Regions from separate parts of the Bacillus cihuensis genome, predicted to be linked through region 2. Evidence: riboswitches for the same ligand, from Rfam matches in the RefSeq annotation. Region 2 holds a riboswitch; the other holds the start of a gene.

Region 1 (9,539 bases), on a different contig from region 2:
TTTATGTTATTATTTCAAGTTTTACACCAGGTCCTAATAATATTATGGCGATGTTATTTGCGAATAAATCCGGTTTTAAAAAGACACTTAAATTTTGTTTAGGAGTAGGTGCAGGTTTTTTTGTTATCATGATATTGAGTAGTTATTTTAACCTTTTGTTGAAAAACTTCATTCCCAAAATTGAATTTGCGATGACAATTCTAGCTGCGGTTTATATGGTCTATTTGGCGATAAAAATCGTTATGAGTAAAAATCAGGATCAGAAGGATGAAGATGATAAGTATAACAGTTTTTACTCAGGTATGCTTTTACAATTCGTAAACCCGAAAGGTATTTTATACGGCATAACGGCCATTTCAACTTTTATTCTTCCTTATCACAGTTCAAATTTCAGTTTATTATCTTTTTCAATATTTTTGGCTTTTGTTGGTTTTCTAAGTACGATGTGTTGGAGTATGTTCGGTTCCTTGTTTCAAATGTTCCTAACAAAATATAGAAGTCAGTTTAATCTGATTATGGCTTTGTTATTAGTGTATAGTGCAGTTACAATTCTTATAGGATAATATAGGGTGCTCAAATTTTTTAAAGGGTTGCTGCGGCAGCTCTTTTTTTTGTTGATCGTTGAAAAGATGTTATAAGTTGAAATTGGGAATATATAGTATAATCAAAGTGGAAGAACTTGTGACGTATAAGAATAACGATTTAATCCTTCGCTATAACAGAAGTTACTTAAAATAAAATACTTTAAAAAAATACAAAGGGGAGGAAAAGATGAAAAAACATTCGTTATGGGGAAAACTATTATTTTGGGGAGGTTATTTATTTTTTATGTTTGGCATTGCTCCTATCACCGGTGCATTTCAGTATTCTACATTTATCCCAGGTCAAGTAACAGCAATCATCTATATTGGAATTGGATTAATAATGGTGTTTTTATCCAATTTTTTAAAAAAAGAGAGAGTTTGATAATAATAGTGTTGTTGTTTCATAACATACAATAGCCCAATTGTGTAAAAAAGCAATCGGAATCTGTTATATACGAGGAGATATTAAATTATGGAATGTAGTAATGCATTAAAAGCTCTTTTATGATTTAGAAGTACAATTGCTAACACCAGAAGTTCGTCAATCGAAAATAGAACTTGATAAGTTATTGGCAGATGATTTTATTGAGTTTACAAGTTCTGGTAAGATGAAAAATAAACAGGATTGCATGGAAGGCCTTGCCACACCACAGATGTATATATTGAATTTTGAGATTAAACGTTTAACATCAGATACAGTGTTAACGATGTATGATTTGAAAGATAAAACGAGAATGAAAGAAAGTTTAAGGAGCTCGGTATGGAAACAGATAAATGGCAGATGGCAGATGGTTTTTCATCAAGGTACGATAAAAAGCTCGGAATGATCAATTTATGAAATACAATTATTTGAAAGATATCGTAAAAAATAAGTGGTTGCGCCATAATGAAAGGATCAGAACTCACATCTACTACACATCGTTTGCATGACACCGCAAATGGTAGATAGCGTGTGAAATCAGCCCTTTATTGGATCAACCACTTATATTTTTATATTAATCAGCTTTACGACTGTTTCGACAATGTCTTCGCGTGAACAGAGCGCTTCTGCCAAGCCATCGTAATGAATAATGTAATCACTAAGAGAACTAGACCTAATACGAATGGATACATAATTCGTATATCATACATCAATCCGGCAAGTGTCGGTCCGAGCACATTGCCAATACTCATGTATGCGTTATTCATTCCCATCGCAAAGCCTTGCTCGTTCCCTGCCATCTTAGAAATCAGTGTGTTTAAGACTGGTCGAAGGATGGAAGTAGAGAGGAAGATGATGAGTGAAATACCAAAGAAAAACGCATAATCTGAAGCAAAGAGAGAAAGTAGAAATCCGATTGCTGTAATGCCGATAAAAATATTTAATACTGTAATTTCTCCAAAGCGACGAACAACTCGATCCACGACAAATAGTTGGACGATAACGCTAACGATACCTGTAGCTGTTATCATCGTGGCAATTTCCTGAGGGGTTGCACTAAATTGATTGTCGAGATATAAACCGATGATCGATTCATAGGCCATTAACCCAAAGCTTAATACGAGTGTAATAATAAGCGGAATGAAATAAGGTTTCTTAGTTGACATGACAATTTGACGAGCCATGGACTCTTCATCAGCCATATTCGTAGCTTGTGCTGTTTCTTTCGTTTCACTTTCTTTTAAAACTAAAATTGAAAATATAACAGAAGCAAGTGACACAAGAGCTGAAATTAAAAAGGGGAACTTTAAACCAAAATCAGCTAAAAATCCACCAATCCCTGGCCCAACGACAATCCCGAGTGACATAGAGGCTGAAACTAAACTATTTCCCTTTGCGCGTTGATCGAATGTCGTAATATCAGCTACATAAGCAAATATAGCCGGGATAAGTAAAGCAGCACCTATTCCACCGACAACACGAGATGCATAAAGCAACCAAATAGAATTAACGGCATAAAAGATAAACATAGACAGAGTCAAACCAGCTAACCCATAGATAATCATCTTTCTACGACCGTATTGATCCGTCCATTTTCCGGCAATTGGTGAAAAAATAAGTTGTGCTCCTGCAAAAATAGCAATCATGAGTCCAGCAGCAACTCCACCTTGATTAATGGATGCTAAGTACGCTGGTAAAATGGGAATAATAATACCGAAGCTTCCGATTGCTATAAACATATTGATCATAAGAACGATCATTTTTTTACGTTGTTCTGTTGACATATATAGCCTCTCTCTCTTTCAATAGTTACTCATACCAACCATTAGCTTGGCATGGTTCATTTTTAGGGACGCTAACTATCGTATAGTTTTTAGTGGATTGTTGTCAATTAGAAAGGATTGTCTAACATGGATAATTTAGTCGGATTATATCATCTGCATATTGGAATTAAGGAGATGAAAAGACTTTTATGGGAATTAGTGGGCTATTATTGGATGAATACAATTTAAATACCGTACAATTTGAGATTCAAGAAAAGGTGGCTTTTCTTGAAAGGGAAGCCACCTAAAAATCATTACCCATTTAACAGTTTTATTTTTTTAGATGGTAAGGCACAGTAGTGATCACTACGTTTCTGCGATAAAGCAAGATTGTACGAATCAGTAAACTTGATTGATTATGAAGAATATTGTGCCAGCCTTTCTTAGGGATAAATTGTGGGATAATGACTGTAACTTGATAATTCGACTCACTTGCTTTATGTTCAACGATATCAATAAATTTGGTCAGTGGCTGAATGATACTTCTGTAATAAGAATGCAGTGTCACAAGTCTAATATCAGGTTGCCACATTTTCCACTTTTCTGCGAATTTCTTTTCATCTTCTCTTTCAAAAGCCACATAAACGGCAATAATCTGTTCTGGCGAGAGAGATTTAGCATAGTTTAATGAGTTCTCTACTACTTGAGTGATGCCAGCAACAGGTACAATCATTACATTGCCTTCAATTGGTACGGAAAGCTCAGAAGTTGCAACCCTAAGTTGGTCACCTACTGCTTCATAATGCTTTTTAATTTGGTAGAAGACGAAAATGATAATAGGTAAAAAAATTAAGACTGGCCATACCTGTGCAAATTTAGTTAAAAAGAACATGAGCATAACAATAAAGCTAATCAGGGCACCAATTGTATTAATCGTTAGTTTTGTGATCCATCCTTTAGGTTTTTCGCGTATCCATTTAACAATCATTCCCGTTTGGGATAATGTAAATGGAATAAATACACCGACAGCGTAAAGTGGGATAAGATGTTCTGTACGTCCTTTAAAAGCAATAATTAAGATGATAGAAGCGAATCCAAGTATCATAATTCCATTCGAATAGCCTAAACGGTCACCTCTAATGGTAAATATTCTTGGGATAAACTTATCTTTAGCAAGATTAACGGCTAATAAAGGGAAAGCAGAATATCCCGTATTGGCTGCAAGGATTAATATCAAAGCAGTAGTACCTTGTATAAAGTAATACATAAAATTTCTGCCAAATGTATCTTCGGCTATTTGAGAGACAACAGTTACTTTCTCGTTAGGAGCAATTCCATAGTAATAAGCTAAGAATATGATTCCTGTAAATAAAACAGCCAGAAATCCCCCCATTGCCATCAGTGTTTTAGCAGCATTATTAGGGGCTGGATTTTTAAAGTTCGGTATAGCATTGGAAATGGCTTCAACCCCTGTTAATGCAGAGCTACCTGATGCGAAAGCTCGTAAGAGGATAAATAAACTAATTCCTGCTACCGGTGTACCGATTGGTGTATGCAAGGCAGGAGAAACTTGCCCCGAAACGATATGGTAAACACCTACTCCAATTAATATCAATACCGCTAAAACAAATAAATAGACTGGATAGGCTAAAATAGAAGCAGATTCGGTTACACCTCGTAAGTTCAAGAGGGTAATAAAGATTACAAAAATAATGGCAATCTCTACATTATAAAAATGTAATGCAGGAAAAGCAGATGTGATGGCATCGGTACCTGCAGACACACTTACTGCCACAGTTAAAATATAGTCCACTAACAAAGAACCGCCCGCTATTAACCCTGGATTCATACCTAAATTTTCCTTCGATACTACATAAGCACCTCCACCGTAAGGATAAGAAAAGATGATTTGTCGATAAGACAAAATCAAAGCCGTTAATAGAATTAATACCCCTATGGCGATAGGAATCGAATACCAAAATGCTGTAGCACCAACTGTGACAAGGACAATCAATATTTGTTCTGGACCATATGCAACCGATGATAATGCGTCGGAAGAAAGGATCGCTAATGCTTTTGTTTTGCTAAGCCTCTGTTCCCCTAATTCAGTTGATTTAAGCGGCCGTCCAATTAAAAACCTCTTTATTGAAGAAATCATTGTTTTCACCACCAAATTGTTATAAACGTATATTTCCCTGTAATTGAAATAATTATCTCGGTGAATAGCAGCGTTTACATAAATAAAATGGGAACATACCTACAAGTCACAGTTGAATAGACCTGTAGACATCAATTTTCTTCTCACAAGTTTCACCTTCCTTCTCAATATTCGCTTACGAGGTTAGCTGTCGGATTTGGACCTTGAGTAGCCCTACCTTAAAAGGATTCACCCCTTGGGTTATGTAACAACCCACAATAACGGTTCCCCCGTACCATATGGCTTCAGCAATTTAGAAATTTGAAACTGGAGATTATCATACTCCCGCGTGTAAAAAAAGTAAATGAAAAAAATGTAAAGTTTATTAAGTACTATAAGGGTAGCTCTCTCTTCAAAATGAATGATATTCCTCCCTGTGTGAACACTACATAATAATATATCAAGATAGTGTGGAGGAATGACATGTTTAAAGAAAATAATCCCTTATTATCAGATGAGTTTTTAAATGAAGTAGTGAGAAAGATTAACCGAGAATTTGGTTTCCCTATAAAGGAAAAAGATGAGGATCTAATAACGAACGATTTGAGTAATAAAATAGAAGAATAGAAGTTGTAAAAAATCCCTAAATATGCAGCTATAATTTCCCTTATGATCTTATGATCTTATGTGTTTCATTCTTTTAGAAAGCGGATTCACAAAGATTATTTTATTTCAGTGTGTCTATTTTTGAGGTGCTTGACCATTTATCGCTATTAAATCTCTTGGAATAGCGGGAAAGATTTAATAGTTTACTTTCGATTAATAATGAAGGGGACCAACTCCACTTTAGATTGTAATTCCTACATTATGTTATATTAATATAAAATTACTTTAACACTAAAAAGCGCTAAAATATAAAAATGCGATTTGATTTTGATGTAATATTAAACAGATATTAATTAGAACAATGGAAAATATAACAAATGAAAGAAAGGTATGAACATCGTGGGGGAAAATCATCAAGATTTAAGTAGGGGCTTATTGCCAAGACATGTCCAGTTTATTGCATTAGCAGGAATGATAGGAACTGGAATATTTATGGGGAGCTCAGATACTTTAAATATGGCAGGTCCAAGTGTTGTAATAGCTTATTTAATAGGGGGACTATTGTTATTTATTGTAATGGCAGCTTTAGGAGAGATGGCTACCGTTTATCCTAATTTAAACGTGCAACATTTAATCAATAAAGCTTTTGGATTTCGTATCTCCTTTATCGTAGGATGGCTCTATTGGATGAACTGGATTATTGTGACCATTGTTGAGTTGTTAGCGTCTGGCAGTTTTTTGAAATATTGGTTTCCATCTGTACCATTATGGCTTTTAAGTTTAATTTGTACGGCCCTAATAGTAGGAATAAACTTGTTTCAAGTAAAATACTACGGAGAACTCGAGTTTTGGTTTGCAGGTATTAAAATCATTGCTTTAGTTGCTTTTATCATTTTGGGTTCTTTAATTCTTCTAGAGATTTTCCCGAGTTCCATTCCAGTTTCACTTTCTAATTATACGGCACATGGCGGGTTTTTCCCGCATGGAATCGGCGGAACATTAAGCGCATTTTTGGTTGTCATGTTTTCCTATGGAGGTGCTGAATTAATTGGTATAGCTGTCACAGAGACTAAAGACACGAAGAAAGTCTTACCGAAAATAATTAAAGGAACCGTATGGCGAGTCATCTTATTTTACATCTTACCCATTCTTATTATTTGTGGCATTATACCTTGGTACAAAGTATCAACAGTAGAAAGTCCTTTCGTCCAGGTATTTAGTATCTCAGGACTTCCAGGAGCTGCCCATGTTATGAATTTCGTACTTTTAACAGCTGTACTGTCTGCTGCAAATTCAGGGATATACGCGACATCAAGAACTTTGTTTTCTATGTCTCAAACTGGGGAAGCCCCTAAGGCATTTTCAAAAACAACCAAAAAGGGAATTCCGCTTAAAGGAATCGTGTTAACTACATTATGCATATTAGTTGGTGTATGTTTATCCTACATGACTCCTGATCAGGTAATAAGCTACCTTATGACGATCCCTGGTTGTACCGTCTTATTATTATGGATAAGTATTTGTTGTGCACAATTGAAGCTTCGTCAACAATACACAGACACACCGTTTTTCCGTGTGAAGTGGTACCCATACACAACGATATTTGCAATCATGGCTTTAACTCTTATCTTTATTGCTTTTATTTTTAATAAACAAAATGTGATTGGTACCACAGTCTGTCTGATAGTTGTGGGGTTACTTTCCATCTTTTCATTTATAAAGAAACAAAACAAGTAAAGCTGACTTCATAAAGTGAAACTTCAATCAGTGGGGGTTTTCTTCATCCCCCACTGGTTGTTAGTTGAACCAATCGGGCTTTTACGGGCAGTTATCCCTCACCTACGCTTCTTCGGTTCCTCTAAGCCTTGAGGTGGGGGTTTTACTGCCCGTTAAAGCGGGATAAAATTAACCGCCCAGGGAATTCAATGAATCCCTGGGCTTTCGCATTTAAAGTCATTTCAAAAAAATTAAAGATGGTGCGAAATATTTCAATCGCAATAGATTAATTTGTTCATTTGCTCAGCATAAACAGTTTTAGGATTTTTAGTTTGTTATACAATGCCTTAAAATTATAGAGTAGCTCTTTCAAGTGAACCGTTTCATATATTGCGATGGGGTAAATGATGTCATTTTTTTAAACACCCTACTAAAATAATTAAGGTCATTGAATCCGACCATAAAAGCAATTTCTGTAATCGATACATTTCCTCTTTGTAGATACAACTTCGCTTCTTCCACCCTTTTTTGGTTGATATAATCGATGATATTCATAGTCGTCTCTGCCTTGAATTTGCGAGAAAGATGCGAAGGATTCACATGTAAAGTAGCAGCGAGATCATGAAGCGTTAAAGGGTTTTCTAGATGTAAATGAATATATTCAACTGCCTTTTTGACGAGGGAGCTATAATTACGTGTTGAAAATGTTTGGACAAGATCACAGTACTCATTTAGCATCACGATGGCCAATTTTTTTAAATGGGGTAGATTCGGTGCTCTTTCAATCAAGATAGCAAATTTTTCTGAAATAGTATGAATATAAATGGGATGGACTCCTCCTCTTTCAGCAGCTTTTCTACACACTGTGTTCATAACTAATGTCATATTCTTGGCCGATCTAATGGGACTTTCAGGGATTCGATCAGAAATATGGATAAGGCTATTACTTTCTTTGACAATCCGAGCGATTTCTTCCTTGTCTCCTCTTGCAATTGCATCCATTAATCTCTTCTCAAATTGATATCTAGCCTCAATCATCGTTTTACTTTCAGTAATATTAGTTTTTAATTTTTCTTTATTGAGTGGTGGGGTGATGATATCTGAGGCGATTAGTTGTGAATCAATATGTTCATGGGTACATATATTAACAAGTAGATCGCCGATGCTAGTAGAGTCCATACTACTAATAACGGTTAACGAAGTATAGAATTCTTCGAGCTGTTTTCGTTCACTAACAGGTAGCTTGTTTTTAGATAAAATATCACTAACAAATCCAATGCTAGGTATACTTGAAATAAACGGGCCTATTAATACTGAACCGTATAATATGCCATTTCTCCAAATACCTGCTGCAATATACTCAAGGCCAAATGAATTTACATAATAATAGTAACTATTTGCTTCATGCTGTCTCATTGTCTCGTTAATTGTAATATACTCATTGTCAAAGTTTTGTAGGACAGCTGGAATGTGGTGATGAATGAGCTGTAATGTTGGATTTCCATCTTGGTCGATTAACTGAACATCCATTTTCGTAATCACGTTTAATATCGTACATTTTTTATTGAAATCTTTAAAAAAAAGTTTGGATTCCTCTGACATATCATAACTGTTCCTTTCATTAGTTATCAAACACTCAAAATAAAGTTATAAATGTGCTAATAGTGTCAAAATAATACGATAATAAATTTTACCCTTATCATATAATGAAGGCAAGCATTCGGGATTATCTAAAAGATGGCTATTGGTTTTGTTGTAAATGTAATCGTTTCCCGATTAAAGTTGGTAATACCAGTTGGAGGAAGACAAATGAGAAAAATACTTAATATGAATCATGAATGGAAATTTATAAAGCAAGATGAAGTACAAGCAATGGACCAAGCTTATAATGATGCGAACTGGGAAGTTGTTCATGTACCTCACACATGGAACGCTATTGATGGAGCAAATGGCTTTGATTTTTATAAAGGGGCTTGTTGGTATCGAAAAGAGTTTATTGTAGATACATTAGCAGAAGGAAACAAAGTATATATTGAATTCAACGGTTCTAACAGTATTACGGATGTCTATGTGAATGGTCAACATATGGGACAACATAAAGGTGGTTATTCTACTTTTAGATTTGATATTAGTGATGTGATTCAATTTGGAATGAAGAACACGCTAGCTGTAAAGGTAGATAATACAGTTGTTGATGATGTCTATCCACAAATGGCCGATTTTACCTTTTACGGTGGAATCTATCGTGATGTAAATTTAGTGATTTCTAATCATATTCACTTTGATGTGATGGACTATGGTTCACAAGGAAT
Region 2 (9,539 bases):
CTATGAATTGCTCTCATATAATTACCCAAAATGATTACATTTCAAATCCTACAGAATAAAACAAAACTTGACTTAAGCCAAGCTTCCCATAAAAAACAGGCCCTTATGCGTTTGGGGAATGCGGAGTGGAAAGGAACCACAAGGATCATTTCTGGCAAGAGGATTGGGAGATAGTCGATATCTCACATCTATCATGTCATGAGCTTATGGAGCCAACTGCAGACAGCTGGACCTTCCTATTAGCAACTTAAGCTGCCAAGAGAGGCAGCTTTTTATATTATTCAAGACGCGTGGCCTATTTAATCTGAAAGTACAAGATCTTCACCAAGTGAAGAATGAAATAACATTTGTTTCTTAAAGAAACGATAAATAATCTTTGGATTAATTATAGTATATACCATATTCACCTTCCAAAGACATTTAAACTCATAAAATATGTTACCATTTTCAGGTCATTATTGCAATAAAGGAATCTGAAACTCAAATGAAATAGGTCATTAATATCCAAATAATACATAACTTTGTCCATGTTAAAACACGCCCGTTAACTCTTAACTTAAGTGAGTTTATTCGTCAGATACCCAATTCATCATTTAAATCAAAGGGCCAAAAAGAAGGGTCATACCCCGCAACAACTAAATAAAGTATAAGAAACGTGTATGATTCTTTACATACTGATTTAGAGTGCGAGGTCAGACCCTTATGAGAAATCCCTTATTTAATTTTGTAGAGCTTGAACGATTTCTTCTAGCTTCATCCCTCTTGAGGCTTTTACTAAGATTAAATCATTTAGCGACGTACGCTCTTTTAAATCAGTAATTAATGCGGTTTTATCTTCATACGAAAACACACGGTCTACAGGGAAAGATTTACGAGCTCCTTCAGCTATAAAATGACCAAGTGAACCATATGTAAAGACTGCATTAATTTTGTCTGGCTGAATGATTTTACCAATATTTACATGGAACTCTTTTTCTTGATTTCCCAGTTCTAACATATCACCAAGGACTAGGTATTTACTTTGAAACCCTTCTAGAGTTTCTACCAGCTCAATCGCAGCCTTCATTGAAGTTGGACTTGCATTATAAGCGTCATTAATGATTTTCTGCCCTTTTGCTCCTGCAACCAATTCCATTCTCATGTTGGTTAATCGGACCGATTCAAACCCATTTCTTATATGAGTATCATTTACGCGCAATAGCTTGGCTACAAGCATGGCGGCTAACGCATTTTGTACATTATGAACCCCAAGAACCGGAATTGTATACGGTTCCCTAAAATCCCCATTTATTTCAAAAGAAGTACTATTATCGGTTTGAGTAATCGAGATTGGATACAGGTCGTTTTTGTCTTCTCTTCCAAAAGATACAACGTGGAGATTCGTTAAGTCCCGTTCAATTCGATCCCGTAATAACGGTTCATCCCCATGATAAATTAGCGTTCCACCCGCTTTAAGACCTGCAACGATCTCGAGTTTAGCATTCGCAATTTCTTCTCTTGAACCAAGATCCAATAAATGTGACTCCCCAATGTTCGTAATAATAGCCAAGTCTGGTTCGGCGAGTTTGGAAAGAAATTCAATTTCACCACGACTGCTCATACCCATTTCTAAAACGGCCACCTCTGTGTCTTCATCCATTCCTAAAATAGTTAATGGAAGTCCAAGATGGTTATTAAAGTTTCCGCTCGTTTTATGAACGCGGTACATTGTTTGCAATAAAGCTGCTACCATATCTTTCGTGGTAGTTTTTCCATTACTCCCTGTAATGCCAATTACTTTACAATTGAGTTGCTTTCGATATGCCTTCGCTAAATCTTGTAATGCTTTTTCTGTATTCTCTACCATGATACATGGAAGTCCTGCTGGTGGCTCTCCCGCATCCTTTTGCCAAAAAGAAGCAGCTGCTCCCTGTGAAATGGCTTTTTCTACAAATTGATGTCCATCAACCTGTTCTCCACGAAGGGGGATGAACAAGTTGTTAGGCTCAATATGTCTAGAATCAATTGAAACTCCTGCCGCTATAATAGATTCAAAATCTGTAATGTTATTCAATCCACCGACCATTTCATGGATTTGCTTTAACGTTTTTTTTAACATCTTGTTCCTCCTAGGATTTTAGAAAATTGCGGCTTATCCCTTAATATCAAACTAGTTCAGTATGGAAAATGAATAACCCAAGAGAGTTTTCACCACTCACTATATACAGCTTTATTGTGACATGTATACGTCATATAACGATATATAGGAGATTGAGGGTCTGACCCTTGTTATGAGACAGACCCTTTCCACTTTTTATTTTAGGCTCTGTTAAACTTGCCTGATGATTGAAACGAAGGGCGTTCACTTTCCTCGGGCGGTCCGGAAGCCTCCTCGGCGCTGTGCGACTGTGTGAACTCCCTTTGGCTCGCTTTTCTAAGCAGGAGTCTCACTCCTTTCGCTCCAATCAACATAGTGCCAAGATCAACAACGAGGTTTAACATAGCCTTATTTTAAATTGCTGGGCAGTCCATCAAAAGCTATATTTAATCTTCTGCTTTTCTTCATAACGTTCTTGCGCCAAACTTACTAATGTCTCGATTAATTGAGGATAGTCTACTCCTGTATGTTTCCATAATAAAGGGAACATGCTAAACGGAGTAAAGCCAGGCATTGTATTTACTTCATTAATATACATCTTTCCTTCTTTTGTTAAGAAAAAGTCAGCGCGAACTAATCCAGAACAATCAAGTGATTTGAAAGCGGAAATAGCCATTTCATTTAAAGACTGATAGTTATCTTCAGATATATCAGCTGGAATGACCATCGCAGTATCACCATCTTCATATTTTGCTTTATAATCATAAAAATCTTTTTTCGCAATAATTTCGCCAGCTACCGAACACTTAGGATGATCATTGCCAAGAACGCCAAGTTCAATTTCACGGGCAACGACCCCTTCTTCAACAATGATTTTCCGATCGAATTGGAATGCCTCAACAAACGCTGTTTCAAGTTCTTCCCTGTTGACACATTTGCTAATTCCAACGCTCGATCCAAGGTTAGCCGGCTTAACAAAGCATGGATAGCCTAGTTCTGCTTCAATCTTATCATAAGCACTGGCTTTATCTTTTTCCCACTCAGAACGAATAAACCACGTATATTTAACTTGAGGGAGACCTGCTTGAGCAAAAATATTCTTCATGATTACTTTGTCCATGCCTGCAGATGAGGCAAGAACTCCATTTCCTACATAAGGTAAATTTAATAATTCTAGCAACCCTTGAACAGTACCATCTTCTCCATTCGGACCATGAAGAAGCGGGAATAGACAGTCGAATCCTTCATCTCCATCCTCCTTGGAAACTTGCCCAGCTGACTGCATCGCGAAAGGTGACATGCTAGCTTCAGCAGATAATGTAAGACTTTTCACATTCTCAACTGGTCCGGTCAACTGTGGTCCCTTTACCCAAGACCCTTCTTTCGTTATGTATATCGGGTATATATCAAATTTCTCTAAATCTAATGCTTTAATGACCGCTAAAGCTGTTTGTAGTGAAACATCATGTTCAGCTGACTTCCCGCCATAAAGCAGTCCAAGTTTTGTTTTCATTTTCATTAAACCTCCATCACTCATTTCACTTTATTATTGTAACACCTTACTCTTCAGTTAAAAACGAAAAAGAAGCGCCGATTGATAACTTACCTAAACATACCAATAATTCTATCGTATATTCCTTACATCTTATGTGGCAATAGCACGGACTACACCTTGGATTATCATGTTTTACTTAAATAGCTAACATAAAGTGAATATAACTAGAGGGGACTTCTTCATCTCCTACCTATGCTTCTTCGATTCCTCTGAGTCATAAACGAGGGGCTTGACTTTCCGTTAATGCGGAAAAAAAAGGAGACTGACCAAAAGCTAGGTCATTCTCACTCTATCCATTTATCAGAATGAAAATCATCAATCACGAAATGTTCACTTGCAAATAAGATAGTTTAGTTCAGAATAACGCTCCATTCTTTAGTCTTTCGATGTAAAACAATCAAGGCTTTTGGCCGTTTATTTTTCAAGTCATTAAATCCGTCCATCATATCATCCATATTAATATAGTCCCCAATAATCCAACCTGGAATTTCTATTTTTGTCCTAGAATGCTGAACATCCTGGAAGGAAAAAACAACGCCCTCAGAGGTTAACGGGATGATTCTTTGAAGCACTTCAAAAGGAATTTCTGGATACTCCCTTTTTTTCTTTAAACCTAACCAGTTTCTTTCAAGCCGTAATGACTCCAGTTTCAGCATAAGTAAATTACCAAAAACTTGAGTTAACACATCATGGTTTCGAAAATAAACCTTATTAAACCATCCGTCATCATGCGCGAGATAAACAAATTGATTATTCAGTTTTCCAAAAAACGGTGGTCGTAAGTGTGTCTTGCAATGACCAATATACAAAAGTTCGGCAATTTCTTGACCATTTAATTCATCAAGTCCTGCTTCTTCTTCAAAATCAATCCAACAAAAATCACCATACCCATATACATTATCTTTCAGGAGCTTTTCAACATCTTCATTCGGAACAAAATCCAATAGTGTATTCCTATTAAATTCTCCATCATCGTATCCATGTTTCAATAATAAAAGGTTAGGTAAAGGCCCTTCATAAGAGTAAACAAATTCCCGAAACGTCACGCCAGAGAAAATTGCAAATCGCTCAGCAGGCTGCAGGTGTATATATAAAACGTCTCTAATCTCATTTTTCATGATACCAATACCCTCCGCAACAGTTACTGATGATAAATTGAAACTTCAAAGAGTCAGAGTTCACATCTCCCACTGATTGTTAGTCCCGGTCTAGTGTCGCTAAACCTCCGCGCAACGTAGATAAAGCAACAAGATTAACTAAGGTTCAATGAGTCACAGACTAAGTACACCGCGTCCTTTGGTCTATCGTCTGTGGGAGCAAACTTGACCTCTGCGTAACTCACGGTAAGTTTCACTGTTTCTCACCAATTGAGCATTTACGGGCAGTTGATCTCCTACTTGTATTCCCTGAAAGTCATGAAGTGGCAGGCATACTGTTCATAAATGCGGGATAAAACTTAAACTGGCGAAACTATCATCTATTATCACTATAATCATTTTACCAAATCATTTGAAATAATGTGACAAAACCTCCAAGTTATTCATAACCTCCATTTCACTATTCACTATAATACTCTTTGTCCTGCCCATACATTCCCACTCATAGTCAATATTGTTACACTGTATAGATCATGTCTTTTGATTTATTCAGAGAATTTATCAATAATAGATTGGAGAAATATACTAAAAAAAGTAAGGAGACTATTATGGTTACCATTTATTTAGTTCGTCATGGTCAAACCGAATGGAATGTTACAGGAAAGATGCAAGGCTGGGGAAATGGAGAATTGACCGAATCTGGTATCCGTGATGCACTTTCACTAGGGAATAGACTTCAGGATATTCCAATTGATGTGATCTATTCGAGTACAAGCAAACGAGCCTACCAGACAGCTGAGTTAATTGCTGGTGAACGTACTGTCCCAATTATTAAAGATGATCGATTACGAGAAATGTCCTTTGGCGATTGGGAGGGGCGCCTCAGAGAAGAAATTGAGAAAGAATTTTCTGCTGAATACAAAGCTTTTTGGGAAACACCGCATTTATATGAACGAAACAGCGGAGAACTATTCACAGATGTATGGAAACGTGCTGAAGAGATGTATAAGGATATCATTGCTAGCCATCCATCAGAAACTGTTTTGATAGTTTCACATTCAATTTTTCTAAGAATACTTACAGCTTATTTAAGAAAATTATCTCTTGATAAGCTTTTTACCCAAACCTATATTGGAAATGCCAGTTTAACGAAAATTCAAGTTACCGATGGAATCCCTGAATTTATTTTCGAGGGCGATCGCTCTCATTGTGAAGAGTAAATAAAAGATTTAATAGCAAAAAGACAGCTATTGGATTTCACTCCTTAAGCTGTCTTTTTTTCAAAAGTTATGAAGCTTTTTCAGGGTTGAAGTTACCTTCCCATTTAGAGATAACAATAGCAGCAAGAGAGTTCCCAATAACATTTACCACCGTACGGCCCATATCAAGAATACGGTCGATTCCGGCTATAAATGCCAACCCTTCGATAGGAATTCCAACTGTACCTAGTGTAGCTAATAATACAACGAAGGAAACCCCTGGTACACCAGCAATACCTTTAGATGTCACCATTAATACTAACATTAACGAAATTTGATCAGCAATGCTCATATCAATGCCATACATTTGAGCAATGAAAATTGCAGCTAACGCTTGATACAGAGTAGAACCATCAAGGTTAAAGGAGTAACCAGTCGGTATGACAAAAGAAGCAATATGCTTAGGACATCCCGCATCTTCAACCTTTTCCATAATTTTCGGAAGTACGGCTTCAGAGCTTGCTGTAGAAAATGCTAATATAAGCTCCTCTTTGAGTAGTTTTATTAATTTAAAAAGACTATAACCAGCTAGTTTCGCAATGATTCCCAAAATAACAACCACAAAGAAAATCATTGTTCCGTATACGGAAATCACCAATTTACCTAGAGGTATAAGAGATTGTAATCCAAACTTAGCAACAGTGACTCCAATCAAGGCAAACACGCCGAAAGGAGCAAATTTCATAATTTGGTTAGTTACATAGAACATCGCATCTGCTGTTCCTTGAAAGAATGCCAATACCGGCTTCCCTCTTTCTCCGATCGCACTAATCCCAAGACCAAATGCAAGAGAAAAGAAAATAATGGCTAGCATGTCACCTTGAGCAACTGCAGCAATTGGATTCGTTGGTACAATATTCACAATCGTATCGATTATTGATTCGCTTTCCTTTGCCTCTGCTGTATCAACATAACTGCCGATATCTGTTTGGTTAAGCTCCCCCATATTCACGCCAGCGCCTGGCTGTATAATATTAGCAGCAATAATACCTACTATAATCGCGATTGTCGTTACGATTTCAAAGTACAAAATCGTCTTACCGCCAATTTTCCCTAGCTGTTTAATATCACCGACACCTGCAACCGCAACAATAATACTTGCTACAACAATCGGTACAACAATCATTTTAATTAAACGAAGAAATATATCGCCAATCGGTTGTAAATAAGATGCAATCGTTGGACTACCATAAAAGATAGCTCCCACGATAATCCCTAGAATTAGACCAATTAATATTTGGCCGGCTAAACTTATTTTTTTCATCTAACATCCTCACCTTCTGTATATTCTTTGCTAAAAAGCAAGTGTCTCGGCAAGGGAAACAACATAGAAGCTTTCACACAATAAAAAAAGACACAATAGGTGTCTTTTTCGCGTGAACAAATAACATTTTGTTCCCTCTAAGACGCTGACGAGGTTAGCTGTCGGGTTAGGACCTGGAAACACATGCCCTTTCATAAGAATTCACCCCAAGCGGTACAGGACCACGAAATTGGTTCCCCCGTTCTTTTAAGATTAAGCGGAAATTACATTATAATAAAATATTATATTAAAAACACTAAACTGTAAATATTTTTTATTATACTTCGGAAAGGAAAATAACTCTAGAATAGTCACGCACACGTTTTTTCATTTTATTTTCACCCTCCAAAAAGGCATACACTTTAAATAGCTTGAACTTTAGTTCAATTATTTTTCTAACAAACCTATTAAAATGAAACGAAGTTTTTGACGTTTGGATAGCTCATTATATGCCGAAATTTTTACTTTTCCAGCTTGAAGGGGCGTGATAAATGCAGACTTGTTATAAGGCAAGCTTTTCGCATCACTTATAATAATAGCCCCCAATTCTATTCCATCTTTCACTTCCTGAATACCAGCAAATTCAAGACCAGTTGCGATCACTTCCTTTGTAACCGTACCGTTCCCATTCAATCTGTAGACAGATGGCTTTTTATCTAAATCAATCGCTGTTTTCGGCAAAGATGGTACACCCTTCGCTTCCGCAGTCACCACAGATACTCTCACTTTGGAACCAATTATTAAAGATTGTGGATCTTCTTTCATAGTTGCTTGAAAAGCATATTTACTTCGAGTTCCAACAGAAGCTTCAGTTTCTGGAAATGGCTGAATTACGGATATTAATCCTTTAATTTTCTCTTTTTCATCCTTCTGTTTAGCAATAATTTTCATGCCAGGTTCTGTTTTTTTCACTTGTTGCTCATTAAAAAAACCTTCAATTGCTAACGTATTTGAAGCAATTGTTACAATTGGAGAGCCTAATTGTTTATTGACCTTCTTCACAATTCCTTCTGTTTCACTTGCCGTCATTGCTGTATCGCCATGTTCATCCAGATAGTTTAATTGACTTTCAAAAGCTTTGATTTTCTCTTCTAGCTTCTTCTTCTCTAATTCCTGTTTATAGATTTCTTGTTGAATCGAACTTACGATTAATGTAGATGAATCATATTCATTTAAGAGAAATCCAGCCTCTTTAAATGCATCTCTTTCTTTAGCAGATGGAGCATCTGGAATGGTTTCCTGATAGCTAGATAGCTCTTCAATATACTCTTCAATCCCCTCTATTTCTCCCTCATAGCGACTCTTCTCCGTTTCAAGCTCGTCCTTAACCTGATCTAGTTTAGGCGTTATGTATTCAAATAAAGGTGTACCTGACGTAACCTCGTCTCCTTCCTTTACAAGAAATTTTTGAAATTCTTTATCTTGATCATTGAAATAATAATTGTACTCTTCTAATGGTTTAATCACCGCATCTGTTTCAAATCTTTCTATGATATCGACTTTCTTAACTTCAGTCCAATTCCGAGCTAATAATGTCCGAGTCACCTTACTATCTTTTTTCTCAATTAAAAAAAGATTCAAAGCAACGAAACCCGAAGCAAGCACAGCTAGTGTACCTACTTTCCATTTTTTCATACCGTACTGCCTCCCTTATAAAAACACACGAACATCGATGTAAGCCAAAAACGCTGCTACAAAATAAGATGCCAAGTAAAACACACAAATCAGAATGAGTGGGATGTATTTATTTTTATCAGTAAGCTTTTGTAAATAGAAATAGTTGACGCATATAATTGCCAGCTGAAATATACTGATTTCTCCAAAGAAGTGAATAAAATATTCATTAGAGATACTATACTGACTAATCACTCCTAATGAAAACGGATTAGCACTTTGGTTTAAGTTCATCAACAAAAGAAACGGTAAATACACTACCTTTTCTAACAAGTGCAATACAAAGGCAATCATCTGTACAACTGCAACTTTTTTAAATGGAATATCTAAAACGGCCCAAAAAACAACTGCAGTCACCAACACATAAAAGGTTGGATACAAAATGCTCGCCACTAACTTTCCAGCTATCACTAGAAGTTTACCTGTTTCATATTCACTTTCTCCTAGCTTAGTTATTTCTTTTGACATGGATTCTGATCCTATTCCAAAATTGGCTCCCAAAAGAAAGATAAGAGCACTGCATACATACAATATTACAAGCCTACTGCCGAAACGAGTTATTCCTTCTGCTTGT

The links. Region 2 has a riboswitch for cyclic di-AMP ahead of V179_RS0105190 (cation:dicarboxylate symporter family transporter). Riboswitches for the same ligand answer to the same signal wherever they lie in the genome.
Region 1: it holds a riboswitch for cyclic di-AMP, as region 2 does, so the genes downstream of both, V179_RS0116195 (APC family permease) here and V179_RS0105190 (cation:dicarboxylate symporter family transporter) in region 2, are expected to answer to the same signal.

Annotation. Positions count from the first base shown of each region.
Region 1 is NZ_KI632495.1:2,178,268-2,187,806, reverse strand. It holds gene V179_RS0116220 (LysE family transporter) at 1-563, shown strand, start outside; gene V179_RS0116215 (hypothetical protein) at 772-966, shown strand; gene V179_RS28120 (nuclear transport factor 2 family protein) at 1,106-1,411, shown strand; gene V179_RS0116205 (MFS transporter) at 1,590-2,789, opposite strand; gene V179_RS0116195 (APC family permease) at 3,100-4,926, opposite strand; cyclic di-AMP (ydaO/yuaA leader) riboswitch at 5,083-5,226, opposite strand; gene V179_RS30770 (hypothetical protein) at 5,389-5,532, shown strand; gene V179_RS0116185 (amino acid permease) at 5,911-7,248, shown strand; gene V179_RS0116180 (helix-turn-helix domain-containing protein) at 7,597-8,829, opposite strand; gene V179_RS0116175 (glycoside hydrolase family 2 protein) at 9,037-9,539, shown strand, end outside.
Region 2 is NZ_AYSD01000028.1:34,238-43,776, forward strand. It holds gene V179_RS31945 (hypothetical protein) at 126-251, shown strand; gene V179_RS0105170 (UDP-N-acetylmuramoyl-tripeptide--D-alanyl-D-alanine ligase) at 719-2,098, opposite strand; gene V179_RS0105175 (D-alanine--D-alanine ligase) at 2,511-3,590, opposite strand; gene V179_RS0105180 (hypothetical protein) at 3,983-4,750, opposite strand; gene V179_RS0105185 (histidine phosphatase family protein) at 5,338-5,949, shown strand; gene V179_RS0105190 (cation:dicarboxylate symporter family transporter) at 6,017-7,252, opposite strand; cyclic di-AMP (ydaO/yuaA leader) riboswitch at 7,381-7,521, opposite strand; gene V179_RS0105195 (efflux RND transporter periplasmic adaptor subunit) at 7,679-8,926, opposite strand; gene V179_RS0105200 (hypothetical protein) at 8,942-9,539, opposite strand, start outside.